Robiginitalea biformata HTCC2501: one gene and its partners. The protein of the gene in region 1 interacts with the protein of each later gene in a pairwise test. Links are inferred from orthologs where the notes say so. Each region holds a gene or a part of one and is shown in the gene's direction. Other genes may lie near its edges.

Evidence for each region.
Region 2: the proteins of dnaA (region 1) and dnaB interact in binary tests that used the Escherichia coli proteins (3 or more experiments, as listed by UniProt). The link is inferred for Robiginitalea biformata HTCC2501 from one-to-one orthologs.
Region 3: the proteins of dnaA (region 1) and nadE interact in binary tests that used the Escherichia coli proteins (3 or more experiments, as listed by UniProt). The link is inferred for Robiginitalea biformata HTCC2501 from one-to-one orthologs.

Annotation. Positions count from the first base shown.
Region 1 is NC_013222.1:2,777,450-2,787,112, forward strand. What follows is about bases 3,491-6,307. They hold dnaA (chromosomal replication initiator protein DnaA), read left to right. Parts: upstream 3,491-4,095; coding sequence 4,096-5,520; downstream 5,521-6,307. Other genes in these bases: RB2501_RS12365 (acyl-CoA thioesterase), read right to left, coding at 3,491-3,892; RB2501_RS12375 (low molecular weight protein-tyrosine-phosphatase), read left to right, coding at 5,527-6,003; RB2501_RS12380 (SAM-dependent methyltransferase), read left to right, coding at 5,987-6,307. Outside these bases: RB2501_RS12340 (GNAT family N-acetyltransferase), read right to left, coding at 1-312; bifunctional diaminohydroxyphosphoribosylaminopyrimidine deaminase/5-amino-6-(5-phosphoribosylamino)uracil reductase RibD, read left to right, coding at 357-1,388; RB2501_RS12350 (HAD family hydrolase), read left to right, coding at 1,381-1,983; RB2501_RS12355 (DMT family transporter), read left to right, coding at 1,985-2,845; RB2501_RS12360 (IMPACT family protein), read left to right, coding at 2,846-3,469; more of RB2501_RS12380, read left to right, coding at 6,308-6,712; RB2501_RS12385 (lysozyme family protein), read right to left, coding at 6,725-7,336; endolytic transglycosylase MltG, read right to left, coding at 7,524-8,567; RB2501_RS12395 (GNAT family N-acetyltransferase), read right to left, coding at 8,557-9,087; dapF (diaminopimelate epimerase), read right to left, coding at 9,084-9,663. UniProt on the Escherichia coli protein: Plays an essential in the initiation and regulation of chromosomal replication. Binds in an ATP-dependent fashion to the origin of replication (oriC) to initiate formation of the DNA replication initiation complex once per cell cycle.
Region 2 is NC_013222.1:1,951,873-1,961,576, forward strand. What follows is about bases 6,754-9,611. They hold dnaB (replicative DNA helicase), read left to right. Parts: upstream 6,754-7,333; coding sequence 7,334-8,890; downstream 8,891-9,611. Other genes in these bases: RB2501_RS08830 (acetyl-CoA carboxylase carboxyltransferase subunit alpha), read left to right, coding at 6,754-7,166; RB2501_RS08840 (asparagine synthetase B), read left to right, coding at 9,006-9,611. In the rest of the region: RB2501_RS08800 (FKBP-type peptidyl-prolyl cis-trans isomerase), read left to right, coding at 68-1,045; RB2501_RS08805 (porin family protein), read right to left, coding at 1,212-1,781; RB2501_RS08810 (transketolase family protein), read right to left, coding at 1,865-2,821; RB2501_RS08815 (transketolase), read right to left, coding at 2,840-3,685; tRNA guanosine(34) transglycosylase Tgt, read left to right, coding at 3,909-5,039; RB2501_RS08825 (LptF/LptG family permease), read left to right, coding at 5,041-6,123; more of RB2501_RS08830, read left to right, coding at 6,213-6,753; more of RB2501_RS08840, read left to right, coding at 9,612-9,704. UniProt on the Escherichia coli protein: The main replicative DNA helicase, it participates in initiation and elongation during chromosome replication. Travels ahead of the DNA replisome, separating dsDNA into templates for DNA synthesis.
Region 3 is NC_013222.1:3,451,015-3,460,644, forward strand. What follows is about bases 2,807-5,590. They hold nadE (NAD(+) synthase), read left to right. Parts: upstream 2,807-3,696; coding sequence 3,697-4,485; downstream 4,486-5,590. Other genes in these bases: gldB (gliding motility lipoprotein GldB), read right to left, coding at 2,807-3,582; RB2501_RS15320 (response regulator), read left to right, coding at 4,651-5,280; dnaG (DNA primase), read right to left, coding at 5,395-5,590. In the rest of the region: RB2501_RS15295 (universal stress protein), read left to right, coding at 1-498; glgP (alpha-glucan family phosphorylase), read left to right, coding at 635-2,287; gliding motility protein GldC, read right to left, coding at 2,275-2,640; more of gldB, read right to left, coding at 2,647-2,806; more of dnaG, read right to left, coding at 5,591-7,371; RB2501_RS15330 (porin family protein), read right to left, coding at 7,508-8,572; RB2501_RS15335 (hypothetical protein), read right to left, coding at 8,655-9,455; RB2501_RS15340 (RNA polymerase sigma factor), read right to left, coding at 9,442-9,630. UniProt on the Escherichia coli protein: Catalyzes the ATP-dependent amidation of deamido-NAD to form NAD. Uses ammonia as a nitrogen source.

The DNA of each region.
Region 1 (9,663 bases):
GAGGGCTTTCCCAAACCCCATGCCCCGGAGTTCCTCCCGGAAATACATTTTCTGAAGTTCGCAGGTATCTGCATCCCCGCCATCCAGGGGGGCAATCCCGCCGCCGCCCCAAACCTCCTGCTCGTCGGCCACCACCCAGAATGCACTGTCCGGGCGGTCATAGGTTTCAAACATCCGGTCCAGGGAAGTATCCGCCAGGGCCGTTCCCCGGGCGGGCGCCCCGGTGCCCGGAAGCACCTCCCGGATCAACGCCGCCAGTCCCGGGTTGTCGCCGGGTTCAATCCGCCGCAATTTCAAGGTCGCTTTATTCATCCCCAATATGCTATTTTTGCGGGGTGAAGATACAGGAAAAATACATGTTGCGCTGCATCCAAATCGGTCGGAATGCCCTGGGCCGGAGTGCGCCGAACCCGATGGTCGGGGCCCTACTGACCCATGGCGATACGATTATCGGTTCCGGGTATACCAGTGCTTTTGGCGGGCCGCATGCCGAGGTAAATGCCATCCGTAGCGTGGCCGACCCCGGCAAGTTGCCGGATTCCACCCTGTATGTCACCCTGGAACCCTGCTGCCATCACGGGAAAACGCCTCCCTGCACAGACCGGATCATCGAGTCGGGAATACGCCGCGTGGTGGTCGGGCTGCCAGACCCGCACGACAAGGTGGCCGGCCAGGGGATCGCACAACTGAGGGAGGCCGGTTGCCAGGTGGAAGTAGGGGTTGCAGCGGACGCCTGCCGGGAACACCACAAGCGCTTTCTGACCCTGCACGAAAAAGGCCGTCCCTATATCGTATTGAAGTGGGCCCAGAGTCCGGATGGCTTCCTGGCACCCGATCCGGAAGTCAGGGGCGAATCGACGGGGCCCTGGTGGATTACCGGCCGGGAATCCCGCCAACTCGTCCACAAATGGCGGACCCAGGAGTCGGCAATTCTGGTAGGCTGGAGAACGGCTGCGGCCGATGACCCCCAACTCACCAGCAGGGACTGGGCGGGGAAGGACCCGCTTCGGGTCCTGCTGGATCCGTCAGGCAGGGCTCCGGAAGGCCTTCGCTTGCTGGACGGGAAGGTGCCGACACTCCGGGTATTGCACACCGGGCAGCAGCCCACCGGCAGCGCCCGGGTCGAGAATATTTTCCTGGAGCCGGGTCCGGGGTTCCTGCGGGCACTGTGCAGAGAACTCCGGGAGCGGGGGGTGCTGAGTATCCTTGTGGAAGGGGGCGCCCACACCCTGGGTTCCTTCCTCTCCGCAGGGCTATGGGACGAAGCCCGCGTATTCACAGGGCCCCGGCCATTAAACGGCGGGCTGCGGGCCCCGGCCTTATCCGGAAGGCTCGTGGCAAACACTGCCTCCGGGGCAGACACCCTAACCCTCTGGCGCAATGATTAAAAACCTGATATTCGATTTTGGGGACGTGATCATCGACCTCGACAAGGAAGGGGTGCCCCGGGCTTTGGCGGGGTATGGGCTCTCCGGGGCCGACCCGGAACTCGTATCATGGGCCAACCAATACGAAGCGGGCCAAATGACCAGCACCGAATTCCTCGACCGGCTGGGCAACCGCCTTGGGGAACCCGATCGGGAAGTACTCGTCAGGCATTGGAATACCACCATCCGCCACCTCCCGGAAGGCCGCCTTGAATTCCTGGAAAACCTCCGCGACTCCGGGGGTTTTCGGATGTTTTTACTCAGCAATACGAACGAGTTGCACATGGCCTGTGTGGCCCGACAGCTGGGGGAAGAGACTTTTTCCCGGTTAAAAGCATGTTTTGAAGGCTTTTACCTGTCCTACCAGATAGGGATGCGCAAACCGGAACCCGGGATCTTCCGGCATGTGCTGGAGGAGAACCGGTTGGCGCCCGGGGAAACACTGTTTATCGACGACACCCTTGAACATATCCTGGGGGCGCGTTCGCTGGGAATTGCCACCTGGCACCTGCAGGTGGGACAGGAGGATGTCCGGGAACTCAAAAACCGCCTCTGATATGTGGGACCTGATTTTGAGTATCGCCAGCTCCAGCCTGATATTCGTCGTCTTTAAGGGATATAGCCGTTTTCGCGTAAACACCTTCTATGCCATTATCGGAAATTACCTGACCGCCTGCAGCGTGGGCTTTATTTTCTTCCCCAGAACCCTTTCGCTTCCGGAAATCCCGGGAAAACCCTGGTTTTTGCCTGCCGTCGCCCTGGGGGTTCTCTTTATCGTCATTTTTAACCTGATGGCCCGGACATCTCAGCAACTGGGCGTTTCGGTAGCCTCGGTGGCCACCAAGATGTCCCTGGTCATCCCGGTGGTTGCCGGGGTGGTCCTCTACGGAGAAGTCCTCGGGCCGATCAAGATAGCCGGAATTGCCCTGGCATTGGTAGCCGTGTATTTTGCCTCCGTCAAAACCCGCAAGGTCTCCTGGGAGCCCCGGCTGCTCTACCTGCCCGCCCTGGTTTTCCTGGGCTCGGGCATCATCGACACGAGCATCAAATACCTGGAGGAAACCCGGATCCCGGATGCGGAATACCCCTTGTTCTCCGCCTGCATCTTCGGGGCCGCCGGCACTACCGGCATCCTGGTCACCGCCCTGAGGAAACCCCGGGAGCTTTTCACCTGGCGGCCGCGCAACCTGCTCGGGGGCCTGGCCCTGGGTATCCCCAACTTTTTTTCAATCTACTTCCTGCTCAAAGCCCTGCAATTCGACGGGCTCACCAGTGCCGCTATTTTTACACTGAATAACGTGGGTATCGTAACGCTCACCACCCTGCTTGGTATTGCTTTTTTCGGGGAGAAATTATCCGCCCGCAACTGGTTGGGCGTTGGCCTGGCACTGGTAAGCATCGCCATTATAAGTTCGTAAATGGAGCAGAACCTGTCTTTCCGTACGCTGAAAGCCCCTTGCGGCCCTTCCGAATACCGCGATCGAAAGAGCAAGTTCCTCGGGTATGCATATCCTGTCAATACCACCTCCGGGGCACAGGAACTTGTGGACGCCCTCTGGCGGGAACATCCGGGCGCCGCCCACATCTGTTATGCGTACCGTATAGGAGTCAGTCAACCGGAGATCCGCATGCAGGATGACGGGGAGCCCGCCAATTCATCGGCCCCGCCAATATTCGGGCAAATCGAGTCCTATGACCTCCACAGCGTCCTGGTGTGCGTGGTGCGGTATTACGGGGGTGTAAAACTGGGCGTGGGCGGTTTGATACAGGCGTACCGGGAAGCTGCAAAATCCTGCCTGGAACTCGGCCGCATTGAGGTTCGCCGACCGTCGGCCGTCCTGGTCCTGCGCTTTACCTATGACGATCTGGATGCCGTGCTCCGGATTGTCGACCAGCGGCGCCTGCGGGTGGTACGGAGGGAAATGGCTCTTTCGTGCCGGATGGACCTGGAAATACCCCTTTCAGACCTAAACCGGATCCGGGAGATCTTTGGGCCGCTGCCGGAGGTATTCATTGAGGTGGAAGAACGAACGGAGTCGTAAACCTGGGCAAGAGATATTTTTTTACTCCTGTTTTAATTTTTCCATCAGATACGCAGGGCAGCGCATGGGTTTCCGGGTGGAGGTGTCCAAAAAGGCCAGATCGGTTTCGGCCAGGGCGAGAATTTCCCCTTTTTCCGACCGGATTTCGTACTCGAATTGTATACGAACGGTAGGTATATTTTTGAGCCGGGTAACCACGGTGATCAGGTCGTCGTAAACGGCCGGTTTTTTATATTGAACGGATAGGGAAATTACCGGCAACATACATCCGTTTTCTTCCATCTCCCTGTAGGAAATCCCCAGGGCCCTGAGCCACTCCACCCTTCCCATCTCCATATATTCCGGGTAATTCCCGTGATAGACCACTCCCATCTGGTCGGTTTCGCCATAGCGGACGCGGAAAGAAATCTGGTGTTCCTGCATGATTATCCGATGAAAAAAGTATATATTTAAAAGGATGCCGAAGAGGGTCAGAACTTGCGAAAAAAAAACATTATATTCAACACTAGTTTGATTTTTTTTTTAGGTTTTTTGTTCACATATTTGTCTCACTCTTGAAGGGCAGAATTACTGTCCTTTTTCATACCAGCTAACCAGCATCTAACCGGCTTAAGACAACCTTAACAATGAATGTTACTGCGAATTCCGTATGGAAGAATTGTTTGGCTTTTATAGAAGACAACATCCAACCGCAGGCCTTCAAAACTTGGTTCGTCCCCATTAAGCCCGTTAAGCTCTCCGAAAAGGCGCTGAGCATCCAGGTACCCAGTAAATTTTTCTACGAATGGCTCGAGGAGCACTATGTGAAATTGCTCAAAGTGGCGCTCACAAGGGAACTGGGCGAAGGTGCCAAACTGGTCTATGTAATTAAAATGGAAAACACTTACGGCAACCGGGAACCCTTCACGGAAAAAATACCGAGTGCCAACCGGGGGCAGATGACGCCCCAGGAGATGGATGTGCCGATAAAATCCAAGAATCCGGAACTGAAGAACCCGTTTGTGATCCCGGGCATCCGCAATATCAAGATCGAATCGCAACTCAACCCGAGCTACAATTTTGAGAATTTCCTGGAAGGGGATTCCAACCGGCTGGCCCGATCGGCCGGGATGGCGGTAGCCAACAAACCCGGGGGCACCTCGTTTAACCCGCTCCTGGTCTTTGGCGGCGTCGGCCTCGGCAAGACGCACCTGGCCCATGCCATCGGGGTGGAAATCAAGGACAAATACCCGGAACGCACCGTCCTCTATATCTCCGCGGAAAAATTTACCCAACAATATATCGAATCCGTTCGCAAGAATACGCGCAACGATTTCATCCATTTCTACCAACTCATCGACGTCCTGATTATCGACGATGTACAATTCCTCTCCGGGAAGAGCGGGACCCAGGATGTATTTTTCCACATCTTCAACCACCTCCACCAGAACGGCAAGCAGGTAATCCTTACCTCAGACAAGGCGCCGGTGGACATGCAGGACATCGAACAGCGGCTGTTGTCCCGTTTCAAATGGGGCCTTTCCGCCGAACTGCAGAGCCCGGATTACGAAACGCGGGTCTGCATCCTGAAGAACAAGTTGTACCGGGACGGGGTGGAAATGCCCGAGGAAATCATCGATTACGTCGCCAAGCACATCAAATCGAACATCCGGGAACTGGAAGGCGCCATCATCTCGCTGATCGCGCAATCTTCCTTCAACAAAAAGGAAGTGACCCTGGACCTCGCCCAACAGGTGGTAGAGAAATTCGTAAAAAACACGAAGCGGGAAGTTTCCATCGAATACATCCAAAAGGTCGTTTCGGATTACTTTGAAATGGATGTGGCCACGCTCCAGTCCAAGACCCGGAAGCGACACATCGTACAGGCCCGGCAGCTGGCCATGTTCTTTGCCAAGAAGTTTACAAAGGCCTCCCTGGCAAGCATTGGATCCCAGATCGGCAAACGGGATCACGCTACCGTGCTACACGCCTGCAAGACCGTCGACAACCTCGCTGAAACCGACAAGCAGTTTCGGAAATACATCGAGGATCTCACCAAGAAATTTTCATAACCCCGTATGGCGACCCGAATCCTGATGGTCTGCCTGGGCAATATCTGCCGGTCTCCCCTGGCCGAGGGGATTTTTGCATCCAAACTTGCCGGCGAAGACTATGTGGTGGATTCGGCAGGTACTGCCGGATACCATGTGGGCAATCCGCCCGATCCGCGTTCCATCGAGGTGGCGGCGCAATACGGAATCGACATCAGCCGACAGCGCTGCAGAAGGTTTTCGGTTTCCGATTTTGACAATTTTGACTATATTTTCGCCATGGATCTTGAGAACCAGGCCAATATTCTGAGCCTGGCCCGGAACGAACGGGACCGCGCCAAAGTGTCCCTGTTGCTGGAGGCCGGCGGCAAAGGCCGGCGGGAAGTCCCGGACCCGTATTACGGCGGGGCCGACGGCTTTGAACAGGTCTACCGGATGATCGATACGGCCTGCGATTACATCCTCGCAGAATATATAGGCAAACCCGATGGAAAAAAATCCTGATACTTACGGGAAACTCTACCTGATCCCCTCCCTTTTGGGCGATAACGAACCGCTGGGCGTATTACCGTTGACCGTAAAGCAAACCGTGGAACAACTCTCGCATTTCATCGTGGAAAATGAGCGGACGGCCCGGAGGTTCATCAAAAAAATTACCCCGCGGAAATCGCAGCCTTCACTCGTATTGTTCCCGCTAAACAAATACACAGAAGCCGCAGCCATCCCGGAATACCTGGCGCCCTGCCTGGAGGGAATTTCGGTAGGTGTCCTCTCAGAGGCGGGCTGCCCGGCCATAGCCGATCCGGGTTCGGATATCGTAGCCCTGGCCCATGCCCGGGGCATCCGGGTAGTGCCGCTGGTTGGCCCTTCCTCCATCTTCCTGGCCCTGATGGCCAGTGGGTTAAACGGCCAGAATTTTGCCTTTAACGGCTACCTGCCCATCGAAACGTCCGAAAGGAAAAAGGTGCTGAAAACGCTCGAAAAGCGATCCGGGGAATTCGGTCAGTCCCAATTTTTTATGGAAACCCCCTACAGGAATGAAAAGCTGTTGGCGGAGCTGGTCCGGACACTTCGAAAGGAAACGCTGCTCTGTATCGCGGCAGACCTGACCCTGGAATCCGAATATATCCAGACCCGGACCGTCGGGGATTGGGCAAATCACCTGCCCGACCTCAACAAGCGTCCGGCCATTTTTGGCATCCAGTCAAAATAGTCCGGGGAAGGGCTAAAAATCTACTTTGGGGTTTTTCTCGGGAAGGATTCCCGACATGTCGTACCCCCTGAATTTACGGAGGTAATTGGTAATACTCGTCCCGTAGGCATCTACCGCCTCATAGGAGCCCCCGCTGCGCAGGTACTTTTTCACATTGCCCGCTCCGGCCAGGTGGGCAGCCGCCAGGATACCGGATTCCGTAACCTCCACCCCGTTGATCCTTTTGCCTGCAAATCGGGGGATATCCCGTCGCAGGATCCATTTGTTCCGCGCCAGGTTTGTGGCAAACGCTTTCTCCTGTAATTCCGGGTTGCTTAAAAAAGTGGCGGCATTGTATACCCCCATCAACTGCAGGGTGCCTATTCCGAATTGATATTTCCCGAGGTAGCCCAGCGTATTCGTAGTGAAATAATCGCCGCCGGATTCCTTAAAGGCCAAGGCCTCCCGGAAACCGATATAACTGCTTCCGGGAAAAGGGATCCCGCCCGGCCTGCGTTGAGCCCGGAATTCCATCTCCGGCACGGGTTGCAATTGGGGGAGCGAATCTGTGGCGATCAGGGATTCGGGGACCCGGACATTGTCGAGTGGTGAATCCGCATCAAAACTCGCCAAAACAAAGATCATGACAAGAGGAATCAGGAAACCTATCCACCTTTTCATATATGTGCTTTCTTAAGACTGATGGAATCCGCCGGGGATTCCCGCTTAAATTTCTCAAGGCAAAGATACGGCCGGCTGCACAGGGAAAACCCAAGATTTTCATAAAATGGCCGTTTTTATGGTTAAATGGTGTGAAAATCCCGGGGAATGGTTACCGGCGGATATTCATCGAGTTTATCCACCGGATATACTGCTCTTTATTTCGGTTATGTTGCGATAGCGTCTCCGCAAACTGGTGATAACCAAAGTTTTCGGTGTCCGCAACCATATAGAGGTAGTTGTGGGACTCCGGGTTGAGCACGGCCTCAATGGCCGAAATATCCGGCATGAAAATAGGCCCGGGCGGTATCCCCCCGTACTTGTAGGTGTTGTACGGGGAATCCAGCTCCAGGTCGCGGTAGAGGACGCGTTTGATAATGGTGTCGTAATTCCCGGTTTCCCGCTTGATTGCGTAAATCACCGTCGGGTCGGCTTGCAGGGCCATATTCCTTCTGAGGCGGTTCAGGTAAAGCCCGGCCACCCGGGGGCGTTCGTCGGGTTTGGCGGTTTCCTTATGTACAATCGACGCCAGGGCGATCACTTCTTCAGGTTCCAGTCCAACCTCCGCAGCCTTTTCCCGGCGCGCCTCATTCCAGAACCGATTGTACTCCTCCAGCATCCGCTCCCGGAATTCCAGGGCGTCGGTATCCCAGAAAAATTCGTAGCTGTTGGGGATGTAAGGCACCAGGGCCTGGTCCCGGGTCCATCCGTGCTGTGCCAGGAATGCCGTATCGGTAAATGCTTCCAGCAGGGAGGCGGAATCCGCCTCAATCTGCCCGGCTATCCGGCCGGCCAGGGACGCGGGCCGCTCCTGGTTGTTGAAGGATACCTGTACGGGTGTATTTGCCGAACGAAGCGAATTGATGATTTCGTTGTTGTTCATCCCGCGCCGGATGGGGTACCTGCCGGCCCGTACATTGGAGGTGTATTTTTTACGGCGGGCTACCGCATCGAACGTTTCAAGGTCCCTGAGCAATGGTTCCAGGCGCAAACGCACGGAATCATACGGCGCCCCGGTGCGTATATAGACATAGGCCACCTCGTTTTCAAAAGCCGTATTCGGCACAAATAGTGCCCGGTAGATCAGGTAGGCAAAGGCCCCGGCGACGATCAGGCCGCCCAGCAAAACGAAAAGCAAAATCTTTTTACGATACATCCGGATGGAATTTTTGGAGGAAAACTTCGTCCCGGAAACCTTTGGCCGTCCGGGTCCAGTCTACCCGGACCCCGGTTTCCCGGAAACCGGCCTTTTTAAATACCCTGAGGCTCGCAGCATTGTCCGCCCCGACCCCTGCGTAAATCTGGTGCAGGCCCAGGACGCGGAACCCGTACTCGCAGACCAGGCGGATGGCTTCTTCGCCATATCCCTTCTTGCGGGAGGCATCCTCGGAAATAACGATCCCCAGACCAGCGCGCAAGTGGCGGGGATCAAAATCAAACAGGTCGATCAGGCCAATGCAGCGATGGTCCTGCCGGCAAATTGCCAGGCGCAGTTGCTTGGCCTCATAGATATCCCGGTGGGCAACTTCGAGATATTGCCGGAGTATCTTTTTTGAATACGGGGTCAGCGTGCCACTGATCTCCCAGATTTCCGGGTCGTTCTCAAGGGCGTACAGGAATTCGAGGTCTTCCGGTTCCAGGGCCCGCAAACGGATATTTTCACCTTCCAGTTTCACGACAGGGTTCCTTTAAATACCATCCGGGCCGGACCTGTCAGCCAGATATCCGTATAGGCACCGGCGTCCTTGCGGAAAGCAACTTCCAGGTCGCCCCCGCGCGTGCGGATCCGCGTAGGTTGCTCCGGGTGTTTCCCCTGGGCCTCCATCGCAATGGCCGCGGCCGTAACCCCCGTGCCGCAGGAGTAGGTTTCCGCCTCCACCCCGCGTTCGTAGGTGCGTACATGCAGGACCCCGTCAGGCTGCAGTTCCACAAAATTGATATTGCTGCCCGGCTCCCCGTACAAACTGTAACGCAGGCGCTTCCCCTCCCGATCCACGTCATAAGCCTCCAGGCCGGACACTTCCTGGACGTGGTGGGGCGAACCCGTGTTGAGGAAGCTATAGTTTTTTTTGTGCCGGATCTCCCCCACATCTGCCATACGGAGGGACACGGATTCCCCGCTGATCCGGGCCTCGTGCAGGCCGTCCGATGCGACGAAACGACAGGTGTCGCCTACGATCCCCAGGAATTTTGCAAAAGCCGTAATACAGCGGCCCCCATTGCCGCACATGCTCCCGGGCCTGCCGTCCGAA
Region 2 (9,704 bases), 820 kb from region 1 along the record:
AATCTTTGTTAAGGTTCCCGGCAAAAATAGGGGAAAATTGTATCTTGCGGGCTTTAAGAAAACGGCTATGACCTGGAAAAAATACGGGCTTTGCCTGCTGGCGGCAGCGGGATTGATCGGATGCAGCAATGATGATGACGGAGGGATTGTTGAAGTCCCGCCCCGCACCCTGGCCGAGGTGGCGCCGGAAGACCAGGCCGCCATCCAGGAGTTTTTACAAACGCATTTCTACAATTACGAGGAATTCCAGAACCCGCCGGCGGATTTCGACTACCGGGTTGTGATCGATACGATTGCCGGGGCGAATGCCGACAAGGAACCCCTGAGCGCCCAGGTTTCCAGCAAACAGATTTCGGTTTCTGCCGACGAATTTGGCCTGGAAGACCAGGCGGACGTCCTCCATACGTTTTACTACCTGGAGGCCCGCGTTGGCGGTGGCGGGCCTGAAGAAGCGCCTACCGTGGCCGATTCGGTCTTGCTTACCTATGAAGGCAGCCTGCTCAACGGGGAGTCCTTTGACGGCACCTTCGTGGAGCCCATCTGGTTTGACCTGGCCGGTTTGCAGGGCCCGCTTTCGGGTGCCCGCGGATTTACGGAAGGCATGCCGTTCTTTAAGCCGGCATCGTCCATTACTGCTAACCCGGACGGTACAGTCAGTGCCCAGGATGCCGGGGTAGGCCTGATCATCATGCCCTCCGGCCTGGGGTTTTTCAACAACAGCGCAGGCGGCATCCCCACTTACAGCCCGCTGATCTTTACGGTCCAGGTCTTTTCTGTGAAGCGAACGGACCACGACGGGGATGGGATCCCTTCCATCGACGAAGACCTGGACGGGGACGGTTACCTGTATAACGACAATACGGACGAGGAGGCCGAACGCAACGCATTCGGGGCGTTTCTGACGGTTAATTTCCTGGATTCGGACGATGACGGGGACGGAACGCCCACCCGGGAGGAAATCATCATCAATGCGGACGGCAGCATTACCTATCCGGACTCCAACAACAACGGCATCCCGGATTACCTGGACCCGGATACGAACTAAGGCCCGCTACCTGCCCGAGCCCGGTCCAGGGCCATTCACGCGGGCAGACAAAGCGGCCTGAAAAGTGCCATTAGTCCGGCCCTGAAAGAAGTATCCCCGCCAGTGGCGGGGATTTTCCTTTTTAAGAGATGCCTTGTCGCCGGCCTGAAGGCCGGTTATCCATGCGCTACAACTTAACGGAGAGGCCCAGGATAAACTGGCTGGGGCGCGTGTCGATACGCCCGGATTCCAGCCCTACGGCTTCCGCTTCGTTGCTGCTCAGGCCCCGTTCATACCGCAGGTCGATCCCGATATTCCCCAGGTTCACCCCGGCGCCGATATGCAGGCCAACCGTGAAATCGTTTTCCACGTCCCCCAGGGTGATTTCGTCAAAATCCGTATCCAGGATGTATTGCAGGTCCGGGCCGGCAAATATTTTGACTGGGCCGAGGATCCGGATTCCCACCAGCAGGGGCAGGTCCAGCTTGCTCATATCGAAGTCCGAGCCGTCGTATTCGGATTTTGTCTTGGTATAAATCAGCTCGGGGCGGAAAAAGACTTTATCCCCAAACTGGCCGAAAATCCCGAGGTGGTAACCCATCTTGGTGTCCGAACTCAGGTCGGGGGCCGAATCGAATTTGTAATCCCCGTTCGAGTTGAAGTTCAACCCGGCCTTGATTCCGAATCCGGGGTCTTTTTGTGCGAATGCCGACAGGGCGAAGAGCCCCAGCAGGCAGCTGAGAAGTGTGCGTTTCATAAGGTGTTCGTTTTTATGGCGTGAAGTTAGGCTTCCCTGTTCCCGCCGGTTTGTCGGATGGAAACAAAAAGGATACCAAACTTTCAGGCCTTGCGTTCTAACACCCTTAAAACGGCCTTTTCCACGGCTTTATTGTCAATCCCGTATTTCGCCATCAGGTCGTCCGGCGTTCCGCTTTCCCCAAACGTATCCTGTACGGCCACGAATTCCTGGGGCGTGGGATGCCTGCGCGCCAGCAGCCCGGCGACGCTTTCCCCGAGGCCGCCCAGGTAATTGTGCTCCTCGGCGGTGACCACGCAGCCCGTTTTGGCTACGGAGGCCAGGATGGCTTCCTCGTCCAGGGGCTTAATCGTGTGGATATTGATGACGTCCGCGGAGATGCCCTGCTCGTGGAGCCGCTGGGCGGCCTCCAGGGATTCCCAGACCAGGTGGCCTGTGGCGATGATGGTTACGTCCGAGCCTTCCTGCAGGTGTACGGCCTTCCCAATGTGGAATTCCTGGTCCACCGGGGTGAAATTGGCCACTTTCGGCCGCCCGAAACGCAGGTACACCGGGCCTTCGTACTCGGCGATGGCCAGGGTGGCCGCCTTGGTCTGGTTAAAATCGCAGGGGTTGATCACCACCATGCCCGGGAGCATCTTCATCAGCCCGATGTCCTCGAGGATCTGGTGGGTGGCCCCGTCTTCCCCCAGGGTGATCCCGGCGTGGGAAGCGCAGATTTTTACGTTCTTGCCGGAATAGGCAATCGACTGGCGGATCTGGTCGTAGACCCGGCCGGTGGCGAAATTCGCAAACGTGCTGGCAAACGGGATGTAGCCGCCAATAGTCAGTCCGGCTGAAATCCCCATCATGTTCGCCTCGGCAATGCCCGTCTGGAAAAACCGCTCGGGGTTTTCCTCAATAAAGGTCTCGATCTTGAGCGACCCCACCAGGTCTGCGCATAGGGCCACCACCCGGGGGTTTGTCCGCCCGAGCTCGGTCATTCCCGCGCCAAAGCCGCTTCGTGTATCCTGTTTTCCTTGATCCGTGTAAGTTTTCATGCGTGCGTCGGGTTGCTATTAGTAATCGCCCAGGGTTTCCGGGTTCTGCTCCAGGGCCGTGGCCAGTTGTTCGTCGTTGGGGGCTTTGCCGTGCCAGGCATGGGTGTGCATCATAAAATCCACCCCGTGGCCCATCACCGTGTCCATCACAATGGCCACGGGCTTGCCTTTTCCGGTCCGGGATTTGGCTTCCTTCAAGGTGGCGAGAACCGCTTCCAGGTCGTTGCCCTCCGGGAGTTCCAATACCTCCCAACCAAAGGCTTCGAGTTTGACGGAGACATCGCCCAGGGGCATCACCTCTTCGGTGGGCCCGTCAATCTGCTGGCCGTTCCGGTCGATGGTCGAAATCAGGTTGTCCACCCCCTTGCTGCCCGCGTACATGATGGCTTCCCAGTTCTGGCCCTCCTGCAGTTCCCCGTCTCCGTGGAGACTGTATACCAGGTGGTTGTCCTTGTTGAGTTTTTTGGCCAGGGCCGCGCCGATAGCCACGGACATGCCTTGCCCGAGCGACCCGGAGGCCACGCGGACGCCCGGGAGCCCCTCGTGGGTGGTGGGGTGCCCCTGCAGGCGCGAATCGATCTTCCGGAAGGTGCCGAGTTCCTCCAGGGGGAAGTAGCCCCGCCGCGCCAGTACGCTGTACCAGACCGGGGAGATATGCCCGTTGGAGAGGAAGAAGAGGTCTTCGCCTTTCCCGTCCATGTCGAACCCGTCCTTCAGGTCCATGATTTCGTAGTAGAGGGCCACGAAAAATTCCGTGCAGCCCAGCGAGCCGCCCGGGTGGCCCGAGTTGACCTGGTGGACCATGCGGAGGATGTCCCGCCGCACCTGGGTCGCCAGCGCCTTTAATTCCTTGGTTTCAGCCATGTCGATCGATTTTCTGAGCCCAAAAATAATGGCATTCCCCCGGCTTCACAACTTCTTTTGCCATTACTTATGAACGGGATGCACGGGCTGGCGTATGCGGGAAGCCCATGCAAACGCCGGGATTGCCCGGCAGAACTTTATTTTTTTATTAAGGGGGAAAGCCGCAGGGGTTGTGTATTTTTGGCCCCAGAGAATCCAGGGCGATTCGCAGAACACAAAACCAGTGGCATTCACGCTTAAACATACCGACCCGGGGAGCAAGGCGCGCGCCGGGGTGCTTCAAACGGCCCACGGGGAAATCGGCACGCCCATCTTCATGCCCGTGGGGACGGCCGGCACCGTCAAGGGGGTCCACCAGCGCGAATTGCGCAACGACGTTGACCCGGATGTGATCCTGGGGAACACCTACCACCTGTTTTTACGTCCCGGGATGGAGATCCTGGAGGCGGCCGGCGGGCTCCACCCGTTTATGGGCTGGGACCGCCCGATCCTCACAGACAGCGGCGGCTACCAGGTGTATTCGCTCTCGGGCACCCGGAAAATTAAGGAGGAGGGCGTAAAGTTCCAGTCGCATATCGACGGGTCCCGCCACCTGTTTACCCCGGAACGCGTCATGGAATTGCAGCGGAGCATTGGGGCGGACATCATCATGGCCTTTGACGAATGTACCCCGTATCCCTGCGATTACCGCTACGCGAAGCGCTCCATGGACATGACGCACCGCTGGCTGGACCGCTGTATGGCCCACCTGGAGGAGGCGCCCCCCCTCTACGGCTTTGACCAGCTGTTTTTCCCGATCGTCCAGGGGTCCGTCTACAAAGACCTGCGGAAGGCTTCCGCCGAATACATCGCGAATGCGGGTGCCCCCGGGAACGCCATCGGGGGCCTCTCGGTAGGGGAGCCGGCCGAGGAACTCTACGGGATGGCCGAGGTGGTCTGCGATATCCTCCCGGCGGAAAAGCCCCGCTACCTGATGGGGGTGGGGACCCCGGCCAACCTGCTGGAATGCATCGCCCTGGGGGTGGATATGTTTGACTGCGTGATGCCCACGCGGAACGCCCGCAACGGGATGCTTTTTACCTCCGAAGGGACCATCAACATCAAGAACAAGAAATGGGAGGCGGATTTTTCGCCCCTGGACCCGATGGGCCACACCTTTGTGGATACCGAGTACACCCGGGCCTACCTGCGGCACCTCTTTGCGGCCAATGAGTATCTTGGCAAGCAAATCGCCACGCTGCACAACCTGGGGTTCTACCTCTGGCTCGTCCGGGAGGCGCGCCGGCGGATTCTGGACGGCACTTTTGCCGGGTGGAAAAGCGAGATGGTGCAAAAACTGGATAAACGCCTGTGATATGCTGACGATCATCGACCGGTACATCCTGAAAAAATACCTGTCCACCTTCGGGCTCATGCTGCTGTTATTCGTGCCCATCGGCATTATGCTGAACCTGGCCGAGCAGATCGGCAAGATGATCGACAACGAGGCCCCCCTGGTGGAAATCCTGATCTATTACGGGAATTTCACCATCTATATCGGAAGCCTGTTATTCCCGATATTCCTGTTCCTCTCCATCATCTTTTTTACCTCCAAGATGGCCAATAACACGGAGATCGTGGCGATTTTGAGCTCCGGGGTTTCCTTCGGGCGGTTTTTGAGGCCCTACTGGATCGGCGCCAGCATCATCGCGGTGCTGATGTTCCTCATGGGGATGTTCATCGTCCCCTCGGCCAGCAAGGGCTTTAACGAGTTCAAGTTCAAATACCTGAAAAAAGGCTCCAAGGACCGGGTAACCAGCAACATCTTCAACCAGCTTGGGGAGAGCGACTACATTTACGTGAGCAGCTTTGACCCGGCCCGGCAGATCGGCTACAATTTTACCTACGAGCACTTTGGGGAGGACGGGGAACTCGAGTACAAGATTTCTTCGGCAAATATCCGCTGGCTGGAAGAGGACAGCCTCTACCGGCTCACGAGCTACACGCGCCGGAACCTGCGGGGCGACACGGAGATCGTGGAGACCCGGCGCCGCCTGGACACGCTGTTCGCCTTCCAGATAGACGACCTCACCCCGGTATCCTATATCGCCGAAACCAAGAACCTCTTTGAACTGAACCAGTTTATCGCCGACCAGCGGCGCAAAGGAGCCTCGAATGTGAATACCTACGTGATGGTCAAATACAAGCGGTGGGCCCTGCCCGTCACCGCCTTTGTACTCACCATTATCGGGGTGGCCGTCTCCTCGATCAAGCGGCGCGGCGGGATGGGGGTGAACCTGGCCTTCGGGATCGGGGTGGCCTTTATCTATATTTTTATGGACAAGGTTTTCGGGACGCTGGCCGAGCAATCCGGGTTCCCGCCCCTGCTGGCAGTGGGGATCCCGAATATATTCTTCCTGGTCCTCGGGTATTTTATGCTGCAGAAGGCCAAGCGGTAAGGTTGATATGGCGCAAGCTCCAGGCCGGATGTGCTTTTTTGCGAATATCGTTTATCTTTGCCCCGGAGAACCCCCTAACGGAACACTACATGGAATACCTGGATTTTGAACTCCCGATCAAAGAGCTCGAAGAGCAACTCGAGAAGTGTCAGATCATCGGTGAGGAAAGCGACGTGGACGTCACCGAAACCTGCAAGCAGATTGAGAAAAAGCTCGATGAGACCCGGAAGGAGATCTTCAAAAACCTGTCCCCCTGGCAACGGGTACAGCTCTCCCGCCATCCCAACCGCCCGTATACCATGGATTACGTCCGCGCCATTTGTGGGGATACCTTCCTGGAACTCCACGGCGACCGCACCGTGCGGGACGACAAGGCGATGATCGGCGGCCTCGGCAAGATCGGGGACCAGAGCTTTATGTTCATCGGCCAGCAGAAGGGGTACAACACCAAGACCCGCCAGTACCGGAATTTCGGGATGGCCAACCCGGAAGGATACCGGAAGGCGCTCCGCCTGATGAAGTCTGCCGAAAAGTTTGGCCTGCCGGTGGTCTCCTTTATCGATACCCCCGGGGCCTACCCGGGCATCGAGGCAGAGGAGCGCGGACAGGGCGAAGCCATCGCCCGGAACATCCTGGAGATGACCCGCCTGAAAGTCCCGATCATCGTAGTGATCATCGGGGAAGGGGCCTCGGGAGGCGCCCTGGGCATCGGCGTGGGCGATCGGGTGCTCATGCTGGAAAACACCTGGTACTCCGTAATTTCCCCGGAATCCTGCTCGTCCATCCTCTGGCGCAGCTGGGAATACAAGGAACAGGCTGCTGACGCCCTGAAACTCACCGCGGCGGATATGAAGCGGCTGAAACTGATCGACGAAATTGTCCGGGAACCCGCCGGCGGCGCACACAGCAACCGGGAGAAGGCTTTTGACATCGTGAGCAACAAGATTGCAAAGCACTATCAGGAGCTCAAAAAGTTATCACCAAAAGAGCTGGTCGAAACGCGCATGGAGAAATACAGTTCCATGGGAGTTTTCAAAGGCTGACAGGTCGCATCCCGCAGTTTCCGGTAAACCGGTCCGCGCGCTTTCCCGAAATTTTCGGTTATCAACATAAAACCGTAACTTATTAACAGTCCGATTGTGGACAGGCGGTGAATATCCCAAAACGGAGCGCCCTGTTAACTTAAGGTTAATTCCCTACTTTTATCCTCATGGAAAAATCGAGCCCGCTTGCCGGACGAAAAATTGGAAAAGCTGCCATCATCCCGTTGGAGAAAGGGAAGATACCGCCACAAGCAGTTGATTTAGAGGAAGTTGTGCTCGGAGCCATGATGATTGACAAAAAAGGGGTGGACGAGGTGATCGACATCCTGCACCCGGATGTCTTCTACAAGGACGCCCACCGGTACATCTACGAGGCCATCTTCAAACTCTTCGAATCTTCCGAACCGGTAGATTTATTAACCGTTTCGGCCCAATTGAAGCAGGATGAGCGGCTTGAGCTCGCCGGGGGCGATTTTTACCTGATTACCCTCACCCAGAAAGTGGCCTCATCGGCCCACATTGAGTTTCACGCCCGGATTATCCTCCAGAAGTACATCCAGCGCCAGCTGATCAAGATCTCCAACGAGATCATCGAGGAGGCCTACGACGAGTCCACGGATGTCTTTGACCTGCTCGACAACGCGGAATCCCGTCTGTACGACGTTACCCAGGGCAACCTGAAGCGGTCGGCCGAGACGGCCCAGAACCTGGTGATGCAGGCCAAGAAAAAAATCGAGGAAATCTCCAACAAGGAGGGCCTCAGCGGTATCCCGTCCGGTTTTGACAAGGTGGACAAGCTCACCTCAGGGTGGCAGCCGAGCGACCTGATCATTATTGCGGCACGTCCCGGTATGGGTAAAACGGCCCTGACCCTGTCCATGGCCCGGAATATCGCCGTGAATTCGAATATACCCGTGGCGTTTTTCTCCCTGGAGATGTCTTCCGTTCAGCTGATTACCCGTCTGATCTCTTCGGAAACCGGGCTCTCCTCCGAAAAACTTCGGACGGGCCGGCTCGAAAAACACGAATGGGAACAGCTCAACGTCAAGGTGAAGGCCCTGGAGAAGGCGCCGCTATTTATAGACGACACCCCATCGCTGTCCATCTTTGACCTGCGGGCCAAGGCGCGGCGACTGGCTTCCCAGCACAAGATCCGCCTGATCGTCATCGACTACCTCCAGCTGATGACCGGGGGCGCCAGCCAGAAAGGCGGCAACCGGGAACAGGAAATTTCCACCATTTCGCGGAACCTCAAGGCGCTGGCCAAGGAACTGGACGTACCGGTGATTGCCCTCTCGCAGCTGTCCCGTGCCGTGGAAACGCGTGGCGGCAGCAAACGCCCCATCCTCTCCGACCTGCGGGAGTCCGGGGCCATTGAGCAGGATGCGGATATCGTGTCGTTTATTTACCGCCCCGAATACTACAAGATCGACGAGTGGGACGACGAGGAACGCACCCCCACCCAGGGGCAGGCCGAGTTTATCGTGGCCAAGCACCGGAATGGCGGCCTCGATAATATTAGGTTAAAGTTCATTGCGCAACTGGGTAAATTTGATAATTTGGATGACTTTGATTCTCCATTCGAGTTTCAATCCAAGATGAATGCCGAGGGGGAGAACCCGTTCCAGGCCAAAGAATTCCCGAGTGCCGACCAGGCGTTTGGCAGTTCCATGAACGATCCTTCCCAGGGCGGACACCCGGAAGACGATGACGTACCTTTTTAATAGAATTTCCCTTAATTCCCTCCCCAAACGTTTCAAGAACATTGCGCTGTTGCGGATAACCCGGCCGGTTCTGTTGCTGGCCCTGCTGTTTACCTGCCTGGCCTCCCGGGGCTCGATGATCCTGATCCCCATGGACGCGGAGAGCCAGGAGAACCACCTGAAGGCCTACGGGATTACCTACTGGGTGCTCAGCAAGCAGCAAAAAGTGCAATGGCTGCTCAATTACCGGGGCGGCTCCTTCCTGCTGCCGGATGGGGAGCCCATCCGCAACGAATGCCGGATCCGAGGGGTTTCGTTTGAGGTGCTCAGCGATGCCCAGGCCCAATCCGTGCTCGACGGGATTGCCAGCCCTTCCCAGAACCAGGAGGCGGTAATCCTGGAGAAAGCTCCGAAGATTGCCGTGTATTCCCCCAAGGACAATGCCCCCTGGGACGATGCGGTCACCATGGTGCTCACCTATGCGGAAATCCCCTATGTAACCGTCTACGACCAGGAAGTCCTGGAAGACAAACTCCCGCTCTACGACTGGCTCCACCTGCACCACGAGGATTTTACGGGACAATACGGGAAGTTCTACGGGGCGTACCGCGCTGCCCCCTGGTATATCGAGGGGAAGCAGCAGGCTGAAGCCCTGGCCCGGCGGCTGGGGTATGAGAAGGTCTCCGAGGAGAAAGGGGCGGTGGCCATGAAGATCCGCAACTACGTCATCGGAGGCGGCTTTATGTTTGCCATGTGTTCGGCCACGGACAGCTTCGACATCGCCCTGGCAGCCCAGGGAGTGGATATCTGCGAACCCATGTTCGACGGGGACCCC
Region 3 (9,630 bases), 670 kb from region 1 along the record:
GGCACTTCCGGCTCCCAGGATCCGGAGGGAACCACCCACACCTCGCAAACCGTCCTGTCCACGGATTGCCCGGTTTTGGTAATCCCCCAAGGGGTCCCGGAGGAATTCCGCCTGAAGAAAATCGCCCTGGTACTCGGCAGCAACGAAATAGACGACCCCAAGGATCTGGGGACCTTGCTGAATTTTGCACGAACCTTCAATGCGCAGGTGCACGTGCTGACGATTCAGACCACCCCTGGCGTATACGGGTATTCCAGGGAGGAAGAAAAGAACGAGCGGCTACTCGAGTACTACCTGGAAGATTTCTATGCCCAGCATACCTTTATAGAGAGTGACGACATGGTGGAAGGGATTTTTGACTACGCCCAGGAAAAAGAAATGGACCTGATTGCCATCCTGCCACGCAATCACGTGCGCAATGGCAAGCCGTCCGAGGGACGGCTCACCCGGATCCTGACCCTGCAATCCCGAATCCCCCTGCTGGCCATCGAGCACTAAGGACCTGTTATATGTCCTTGCTCCTGACCACTTGTCGGCCATTGGAGTCATTAAAAGGCCGATTTAAATAGAAAGCAACCATTTATACGTAATTTCCGCGGCAAAACGAATTGTACACACCGAAATACCACCCAATATGTCGCAACCCGTCTCCCCCTACCGCAACTGGTACCACCCGTACACCCCCGACCGGAAATACGCCCGCCGTGCAGCCTACTTCAGCATGGAGTTCGGTATCGACCAGGGGCTGAAAATCTATTCCGGGGGCCTGGGCTTTTTGGCCGGCTCCCACCTGAAGTCCGCCTTTGACCTGAAACAGAATATGATCGGTATCGGGATGCTTTGGAAATACGGCTATTACGACCAGGAGCGGCAGCAAGACGGCACCATGGCATCCCGCCTGGTGGAAAAAAGATACGATTACCTCCAGGATACGGGGATTGAGCTTTCGGTGGCTATTAATGACAACCCGGATGTTCGGGTTCGGGTCTGGGTACTCCCACCGGATGTCTTTCAGACAGTACCCCTGTACCTGCTCAGCACGGATGTCCCCGACAATGACCACCTTTCCCGGACGATCACCGACCGCCTCTACGACCCGAATGACGAAACGCGAATCTCCCAAAGCATTGTACTGGGAATCGGCGGGGCAAAGCTTGTCGGGCTGCTGGGAGGGGCCGACTGCTACCACCTGAACGAAGGCCATGCACTCCCGGCTTTTTATTACCTGCGCGACCAGGGGGTTCCCTCCTCCCAAATGGTCTTCACCACGCATACGCCGGAGAAAGGCGGAAACGAAACCCGCAATGGCTACCACCTGAACAACCGCGGATTCTTTGGCCGCCGGTTGCCCGACCCGGAATTGCGCCGGGAACTCGTCGGGGAAGAGCTCAATTATACCGTATCGGCCCTTCGGCATTCCAAAAAGGCGAATGCGGTTTCCAAACTGCACGCCCGGGTGGCCCGGCAGATGTGGCAACCCTTTGGCCTGGATTCCCGGATCGTCCCCATTACCAATGCCCAGCACCCGGGATACTGGACGGATCCTGCACTGCAAAAGCACTTTGAGAAAAATCAGGTTAAAGCCTTCCGAAAGCGCAAAACGCAAATGAAGGCCGACCTGTTCCGGGAAGTCATGAACCAGACCGGAAAGCGGTTTGACCCGGAGGTCCTCACCGTGGTCTGGGCCCGGCGGTTTGCCGCCTACAAACGGGCAGACCTGCTGTTGCGGGATTTTGAGCGTTTCCGAAAACTCCTGACCAACCCGGAAAAACCCATACAGATTATCTGGGCGGGCAAGCCCTACCCGGAAGACTACGGCGCCATCAATATCTTCAACCGACTCATCGAGGTCAGCTGGGGGTTCCCCAACCTGAGTGTGCTGACCGGCTATGAGATGGAACTCTCCAGGTTGCTGAAGGAAGGCTCGGATATCTGGCTCAACACCCCGCGAATCACCCGAGAGGCCTCCGGTACCAGCGGGATGACGGCTGCGATGAACGGTTCGCTGAACCTGACGGTGAACGACGGTTGGATCCCCGAGTTTGCCCGTCACGGCGAAAATGCCTTTGTCCTTCCCGAGGCAGATCCCGGACAGCCCCACAGCGTCCAGGACGAGGTAGACAGCAAAAACCTGTACGAAATACTCGAGAAAGACGTATTGCCCTTATACTACGAGCAACCCGAAAAATGGATGGAGATGGTATTCCGCGCCAAGGAGGAAGTTGTCCCTGCGTTTTCGAGCCACCGGATGGCCGACGCCTACTACCGGGAGCTCTACAAGGCCTGACCTCCCGGGCCGGGCGAATCGCCTTTTAGTTCGAGCTTCTCGGCAAAGTAGTCGCAGAAATCCTTCATGGTGGCCGTCATCTTTTCGTCCTGGGTGGCCTTCATAAACGTATCGGAAAGCGCCACCAGGGTCTGGTGGAAAAAGATCTTCATCTCCTCCACGGGCATGTCCTTGGTCCAGAGGTCAATTTTCAGGGACTCTTTGTTTGCGCTGTCCCAAACAGACAGGAGCATCGCCTTGGCTTCCTCGTTTTCAATCCCGCCGTCCTGGGCAGACCAGTGCAGCTTTTCCGGGACCCGGTTTTCATCCAGGGCCACCCGAAGGGTTATTTCCGATGTATGTAGTTCCGACATAATTTCTTATCTGGGGGGTTTGTAATTTGATTCCCTGAACAGTGCCTCCCCGGGCAATTCCATCAGTTGGCGAAGTTCCGTATCCGGGTTGGCCTCCATATAGGAGCGCACAATCTGCCATCCCATATAGCGACCGATCCTCCCGGGCGATTCGTTGTCGAGTTCCAGTCGGAACTTGCTGAAAGGCGCCGGGTCCAAAAATCGCGGGCCCAGTTCCCGGTCCGTGCTGTAGAGCAGTTCCCGTTCAATCAGGTAGCGCCAGATCTGGGCTTCGTTCTCCCGGGCCCATTGGAGCTCCTCCCCGGTATAGCCGATTTTGGTCGAATCCGGTTCCAGGGGCAGCAATTGATCCTTCAGGTAGAGGATTTTACCGTAATAAACCATCTGGCCGACAAAACTCCGCTCCCGGGGAGCCGGGACCACCGACCGGGCAAATGCCGCCGCCACATCGCTCATCATGAAATCCGCATCCAGGGATTTGGCGATATACCGGTCCATGTTGCCGTAGAAGGGGTGGTCCGGGCCCAGGTAGTTGTCCAGGCCAATCAGCAACAGCGTATCGGCCAGGACCACCCGGTTTTGGTAATCCACATCCGTTGTCAGCGTGATGACCGAAGGCACCGGGCGATCGGGAAAATAAAATTGTACGTGCTTGTAGAAGAGTTCGAGTTCCCGGGCAAACGGCTCAAAATCGGGAAAAACCCGTTCCACCTCCGCCCGCAGCCGGGTTTGCAGGGAATCCTCTTTTTTGGCCAGCCAAATACTGTCCGGGAATTGGGACGGAAACAGGTAGGGGAACCGGGCTTTTAAACCGGGGAGCTCCTCAGGGGCCACAGTGTCAAAGGCACGGTCAAATCGATGGACCTCGAGGTCTACCGGTATCCGGGCAATGCGTTCGGGTACATTCGCCCCGGTTTCCCCACAGCTGCAGAACAGCACCATGGCAACAACAGGTATTCCTTTTATAAGTAATCGCAGCAAGGCTTTCGTATTAGGAGGCGGGGTGCTATTTTTACGGGGCAAAGTTAGTGGTTTTCCAATTGAAACTAAAGCGGGATGCAATCTGAAAAAATCATCGAACATATCGTTAACTGGTTAAAGGACTATGCCCGTGATGCGGGAATGAAGGGGTTTGTCGTCGGGGTCTCCGGGGGCATCGATTCGGCCCTCACCTCCACGTTATGCGCCCGGACCGGGCTGGAGGTGCTCTGTCTGGAAATGCCCATTCACCAATCCACAGCTCAGGTTACGCGGGCTGCCAACCATATCGAATGGCTCCGGAACCAGTATCCCAACGTGCGGTCCGAATGGATCAACCTGACCCCGGTATTCGACAGCCTGATCGGGGTACTCCCGCCGGTGGAATCCGAAGACTCGCGGTTTATGTCCCTGGCCAATACCCGCGCCCGGTTGCGAATGACCTCCCTGTATTATTTCGCCGCCCTGGAAAAGTACCTGGTGGCCGGAACGGGCAACAAGGTGGAGGATTTCGGGGTGGGATTCTACACGAAATACGGGGACGGAGGCGTGGACCTCAGCCCGATTGCGGACCTGCTGAAGACAGAGGTATACCAGCTGGCTTCCCATTTGGGAATCAATAAGGAAATCCAGGATGCCCCGCCCACGGACGGGCTCTGGGGAGACAACCGCACGGATGAAGACCAGATTGGGGCCTCCTACCCGGAATTGGAGTGGGCCATGGAGATGGACGAACGGGGCAAAAAAGCCGATGATTTTAAGGGTCGGGAGCGTGAAGTCTTTAAAATATACAAACACCTCAATACCGTTAATCGACACAAAATGCTTCCTATCCCGGTGTGTGAAATTCCGGAATCCCTCAAATAAGCCACTCAGCCCCAATTCGATGCATTATCTCGAGAATTGAGGGAGATTTCCTAACCAATCGGGAATTTTTTGACAATTTTGTTGAGGTAATAACGGATTTAAGCCTTACATTGCATGTCAGTTTTTAGGGACGTGCCGAGCCTTGAAATCGATAAACAAACCAAAATGATCAATGTACTAATTGCGGATAATCACCCGGTTGTCCGTCTTGGCATCAAACAAGTTCTGGAAAATGATGGCGATATTCAGGTTCTCGGAGACGTTGGAACCACCACGGCGCTTTTCCAGATGCTTTCAAAAGCGACCCCCGACGTACTGATCCTCGAGATGGATATTCCGGAAATCAACGGAATTGCCACCCTGCGCAAAATGAAAGATGAATACCCGGAAGTCCAGGTGCTGATTTACAGTGGCCAGTCCGAGGACGTCTATGCCCTGAGCACCATCCGTGCCGGCGCGCGCGGCTACCTTTCAAAAAGCGCCGAACTCTCCTACCTGGCCGATGCCGTGCATAAGGTAAGTGACGGGGGCATGTTCATCACCAATGAACTCGCCCAGCGGCTGGCCTTTGACGAAGGCACCCAGAAACCCCGCCGCTTTTTCCGCAAGCTGTCTACCCGCGAGGTGGAAGTCCTTAAAATGCTGGCGAGCGGCAAACGAAACAAGGAAGTGGCCCTTGGCCTGAACCTGAACGAAAAAACCGTCAGTACCTACAAGGCCCGCCTGATGAAAAAGCTGAATGTCGACAATATGGTCGATTTGCTTCAACAAGCCAAAGCCCTGGAATTATACTGATTGCAGCGAGGCGAATACTGGATAAAAAAGCCCGGATCCCCGGGCTTTTTTATTTTCGTTGCCCGGGACGCGGGGGATACGCGGCACGTCCCTCAGCTTGCCGGGGTATCGCTTTCAGGATAATACCCGGTTGAGCTTTTTGTTGAGGAGTTTGTTGAGTTGCAGGTAATTGATAATCTCCTCCAGCACCTCGGCATTCGTCTCCCCGGGACGGGATTCGGTCTGCCCCCTCAGCGCCTCGATGCGCTTTTTGATCAGGTAACACCTCAGGGAGAGGATGGTTTCGCTTACGAGTTGCCCCAGGCTGTCCTGCTTTTGTTTCGGGTAGATATCCTTGCGTTCCCAATGGTGCAGCTCGTACTTCTCCTCGTCCATGAGGATGGCCGATAATTCCCCGGCAAATTCCGCATCCGCCTCTTCGGTTAACCGGTGCACGCTGAAATCCGGTTCGGAATTCAGCTTCTCGATGAGTTTGTAGTAGAGGCTCCGGAATCGGGCGTCGCTGAGTTCAATTTCATCCTCCTGAAGGTCCAGAAAAATTTTCTCAAAAACGCGTACTTCGCTACGCTCAGGTTCCAATACCAACTCCCCTTCGTCGTTCTCCTTCAGGACGAGATCCTCGAATTCCTCGGACTCCCTGCCGTAGAGCAGCAGTACTTCGATAATTTTACGCTCCAGCTCGTACTGGGGGTCTACCTTGGCGGCAGCGGGATCCTGCCGGACCACTTCCATGGGTCCCGGTTCGGGCTTGCGCGCCTCTTCCCGCTGGGCCTTGCGGGTCATCTGTGCCAGCGTGTTAAAGAGGACTTCTTCGGATATCCCCATCAGGGAGGCGCACTCCTGTACGTAAACCTCCCGTTTGATGCGATCGGGGATCCGGGCGATGCTGCTGACGATATCCCGGATGGTCTCTGCGCGCCGGATCGGGTCGTTGGCGGCTTCTTCGGTTAGCAGGGCCGTTTTAAACTGTATAAAATCCCGGGAATTCTCCTTGAGGTAGGCCTCGATGGCATCCCGGGAATGAGACCGTGCAAAACTGTCCGGGTCCTCCCCTGCCGGGAACGTGCATACCCGGACGTTCAGCCCCTCTTCCAGGATCAGGTCGATCCCCCGGAGGGATGCCCGCAGCCCGGCTGCATCCCCGTCAAAAAGGACCACCACGTTCACCGTCAGGCGTCGGATCAGGCGGATTTGTTCCGGGGTCAGCGCCGTACCGCTGGAGGCGACCACGTTTTCAATGCCGCTCTGGTACAACTGGATGACATCCGTATACCCTTCCACCAGGTAACAGACATCCTCGCGGGCTATTGCCTTCTTGGCGTGGTAGATGCCGTAGAGCACCTTGCTCTTGTGATAAATCTCGCTTTCGGGCGAATTCAGGTACTTGGCGACTTTCTTCTCGGAACTCAGGGTCCGGCCCCCGAATCCGAGAACCCGTCCGCTCATGGACTGGATGGGGAAGAGTACCCGCCCCTTGAAGCGGTCGAATTTCCTCGGTGGCTGGGCGGGGTCGGCGGCGGGTTTCACTATGGTCAGGCCCGTTTTCTCCAGGAATTCCAGTTGATAGCCCTTTTCCAGGGCCGCATCGGTAAAGGCAGACCACTGGTCCGGGTTGTACCCCAAGCCGAATTCGCGGATAGTATCTTCGGAAAACCCGCGCTCTTTAAAATACGTCAGCCCGATGGCCTTCCCGCTCTCGCTCTCCCAAAGGCACTCCTGGAAAAAATCCCGGGCAAACTCGCTGACCAGCAACATGCTTTCCCGTTCACTCGCCTGCTCCTTCTCCTCGTCCGTCCGCTGGGTTTCCTCTACTTCAATCTGATATTTGCGGGCCAGGTATTTGATGGCCTCCGGGTAGGTGAAATGCTCGTGTTCCATTAGAAACGCCACCACATTGCCCCCCTTGCCGCTGCTGAAATCCTTCCAGATCTGTTTCACCGGGGAGACCATAAAGCTCGGCGTCCGTTCGTCCGTGAACGGGCTCAGCCCCTTGAAGTTGGAGCCGGACTTTTTTAACTGCACAAAATCCCCGATGACCTCTTCCACGCGGGCGGCGTCAAAAACCTTGTCAATAGTCGTCCTGGCAATCAATTCTTCCCGTTTTTGGCAAAGGTAAATGTACGAAATCGTATGGTCCGGAAAAAGGTATTATATCCCGGGTCGTACTGGAAAAAATAAGGGGCGCCCGAAAGCGCCCCTACCGTTATCGGGAATCCGGAACAACGGCTCAAAGGTCAAATCGCAGGCCCATGGACAGGTTGTGCTCGTCCACCGCCGCGTTTTCAAATATGGGGTTCAGGTCGTACTTGGCATAGAGCAGCACCCCTTCCACGCCGATGTACCCGGCCAGGCCATAGACCAGGTCGGAGGTATTGTAGCCCCTTTTCAGTTTGTCTTTTACGCGTTCCCCGTCCCGGGTGTACTTGAGTTTCTGGCGCGCCCCCAGGTTGAAGCCGCCGTACCCGCCCAGCCCGATGCGGAACTGGTTCTCCAGGGAATACCGGAAATGGTCCTCGTACTCCTTGTAGCGCGAAGGCCCGAATTCCAGGTACACGGGCACCACCAGATTGTCCATCCGGAATTTGGATTTGTCCAGCTCGTACTCAAATTCCTGCAGGTTGGTTTGCCCGTCCTCGGCTACGAAATACTGGTTGCCCTCCGGTTTTAAGCCATTGAATTGCAGGGATACCCCGTAATGGAACCGCAAAAAATTACTGTTGTTGAAAACCCGGGTCCGCCAGGACCAGCCAATCTCAAAAAACCGGCTGCCGGCGAGTTTATAGGGGGCCTCCTCCAGGCTCCGGCCGGAAGCCATGGCGTTGTTAAAGCCCACGGCCACCACCAGGTCGGAATACGTGCGGCGGTCATATTTTACCGGCCGGTTCCGTTCGCGCCAGCTAAACACATCCTCGTCGTTAAACCGGATGTTGAAGCCCACCACCTCCCCGGCATCATCACGGTTCTTCCGGGTGCCGAGCACTTCACCTTCGTTCCGCTCCAGCAGGGCAATCTCCCGGTCGATCATGTTGAGCCGGTCCGCGATATTCAGGGCGCGTTTTTCAGCGGCGGCTTCTTTGAGCTGTGCTGCCTCCGCCTCCGTAATCTCCCCGTCAATCAGGCGCTCCTCAATGCGCAGGATTTCCTGTTTCAACGCCTCCTTCTCCTGAAGGGAGACCTGCTCCCGCATCTCTTTGAGGGATTCGACGCGATTTTCATAAGGTTCTTGACCCAGGGCGAGTTGTGTACTTGCGAGGATCAACATCGGGATTAACAGGCGTACTAATGTGTTCATTTCTTTTTGATTTGATGATTGATGAATAGACTCCTCCCGGACCCCGTTACGGGATCGGAATAATTGTTTGTATTTCAATGGGTTAATTGTTCCGGTCGGCTACTGCCGTCCGCACCTTCCTAAAGCCGTCTTTCAACTTTTCGAACAGCTCTTCCCGAAAAGTCTGGTCGAGTTCCGATTCGGCGGCCGAAAGTAGCGACCGCGCGTCCACCGAATCCCGGGGCATGCGGTAGGCCGAGGCAGCTATCCGCTCCTGCGCCTCCCGCAGCAGCGAATCGATTTCGGCATCCGTAACGACAGCGCCCCCTTCCTGCTCCCGTTGGGCAACCTCCGTGAGGATGGCATCGAGTTGCCGGTTTATCTGCAAGGCCAGGCCGCTGGTATCCACCCCGGTTGCCGGGGCCTCCCCGTTATTGGCGATATCCGGGCCGGGATCATCATTTAGCGGCAATTGGGCCGCCCGCGTCGGATCTGCCGACGGTTGCCTTCCTGCCGCAGATTCGGTGGCTTCCCGACGTTTCTCCGGGCTGGCCTCCCCGGCCAGGGCATCCGCAGGGGGCTGCTCCCCGGGGGGTTGTGAATGTTGGCGGTCCTCCGCCCGGGTGTCCGGGGCGGCAACTACGGGCAGGTCCCCGGAAGCCGGATACGGCCCCATGGGATCAATGCCCCCGGCGCTTCCCGGGCCGGATAGCATCCGAACCCCCAGGACGATCAGCAGGCAGGCTGCCGCAGCGTACATCCAGGGCAACCAACGTTTCCGACGGCCCGCCCCACGGGGTACGTCGAGCCGTCCGGACAGGCGCTCCCAGGCCCCGGGGGTCGGTTGGATCTCCTGTTCCTGTAATTTTTCCTTTATTTTCCTTTCAAAATCAACGGGTGCCATAGCGGGTAATTTGATGTTTTTCCAGCTGCTCCTGCAGCAATTTCCGGGCCTTGTACAGCTGGGATTTGGAGGTGCTCTCGGATATATCCAGCAACTCCGCAATCTCCGGGTGTTTGTAACCTTCCACGACGTATAGGACAAAAACGGTCCGGTACCCTTCGGGCAAGGCGTCAAT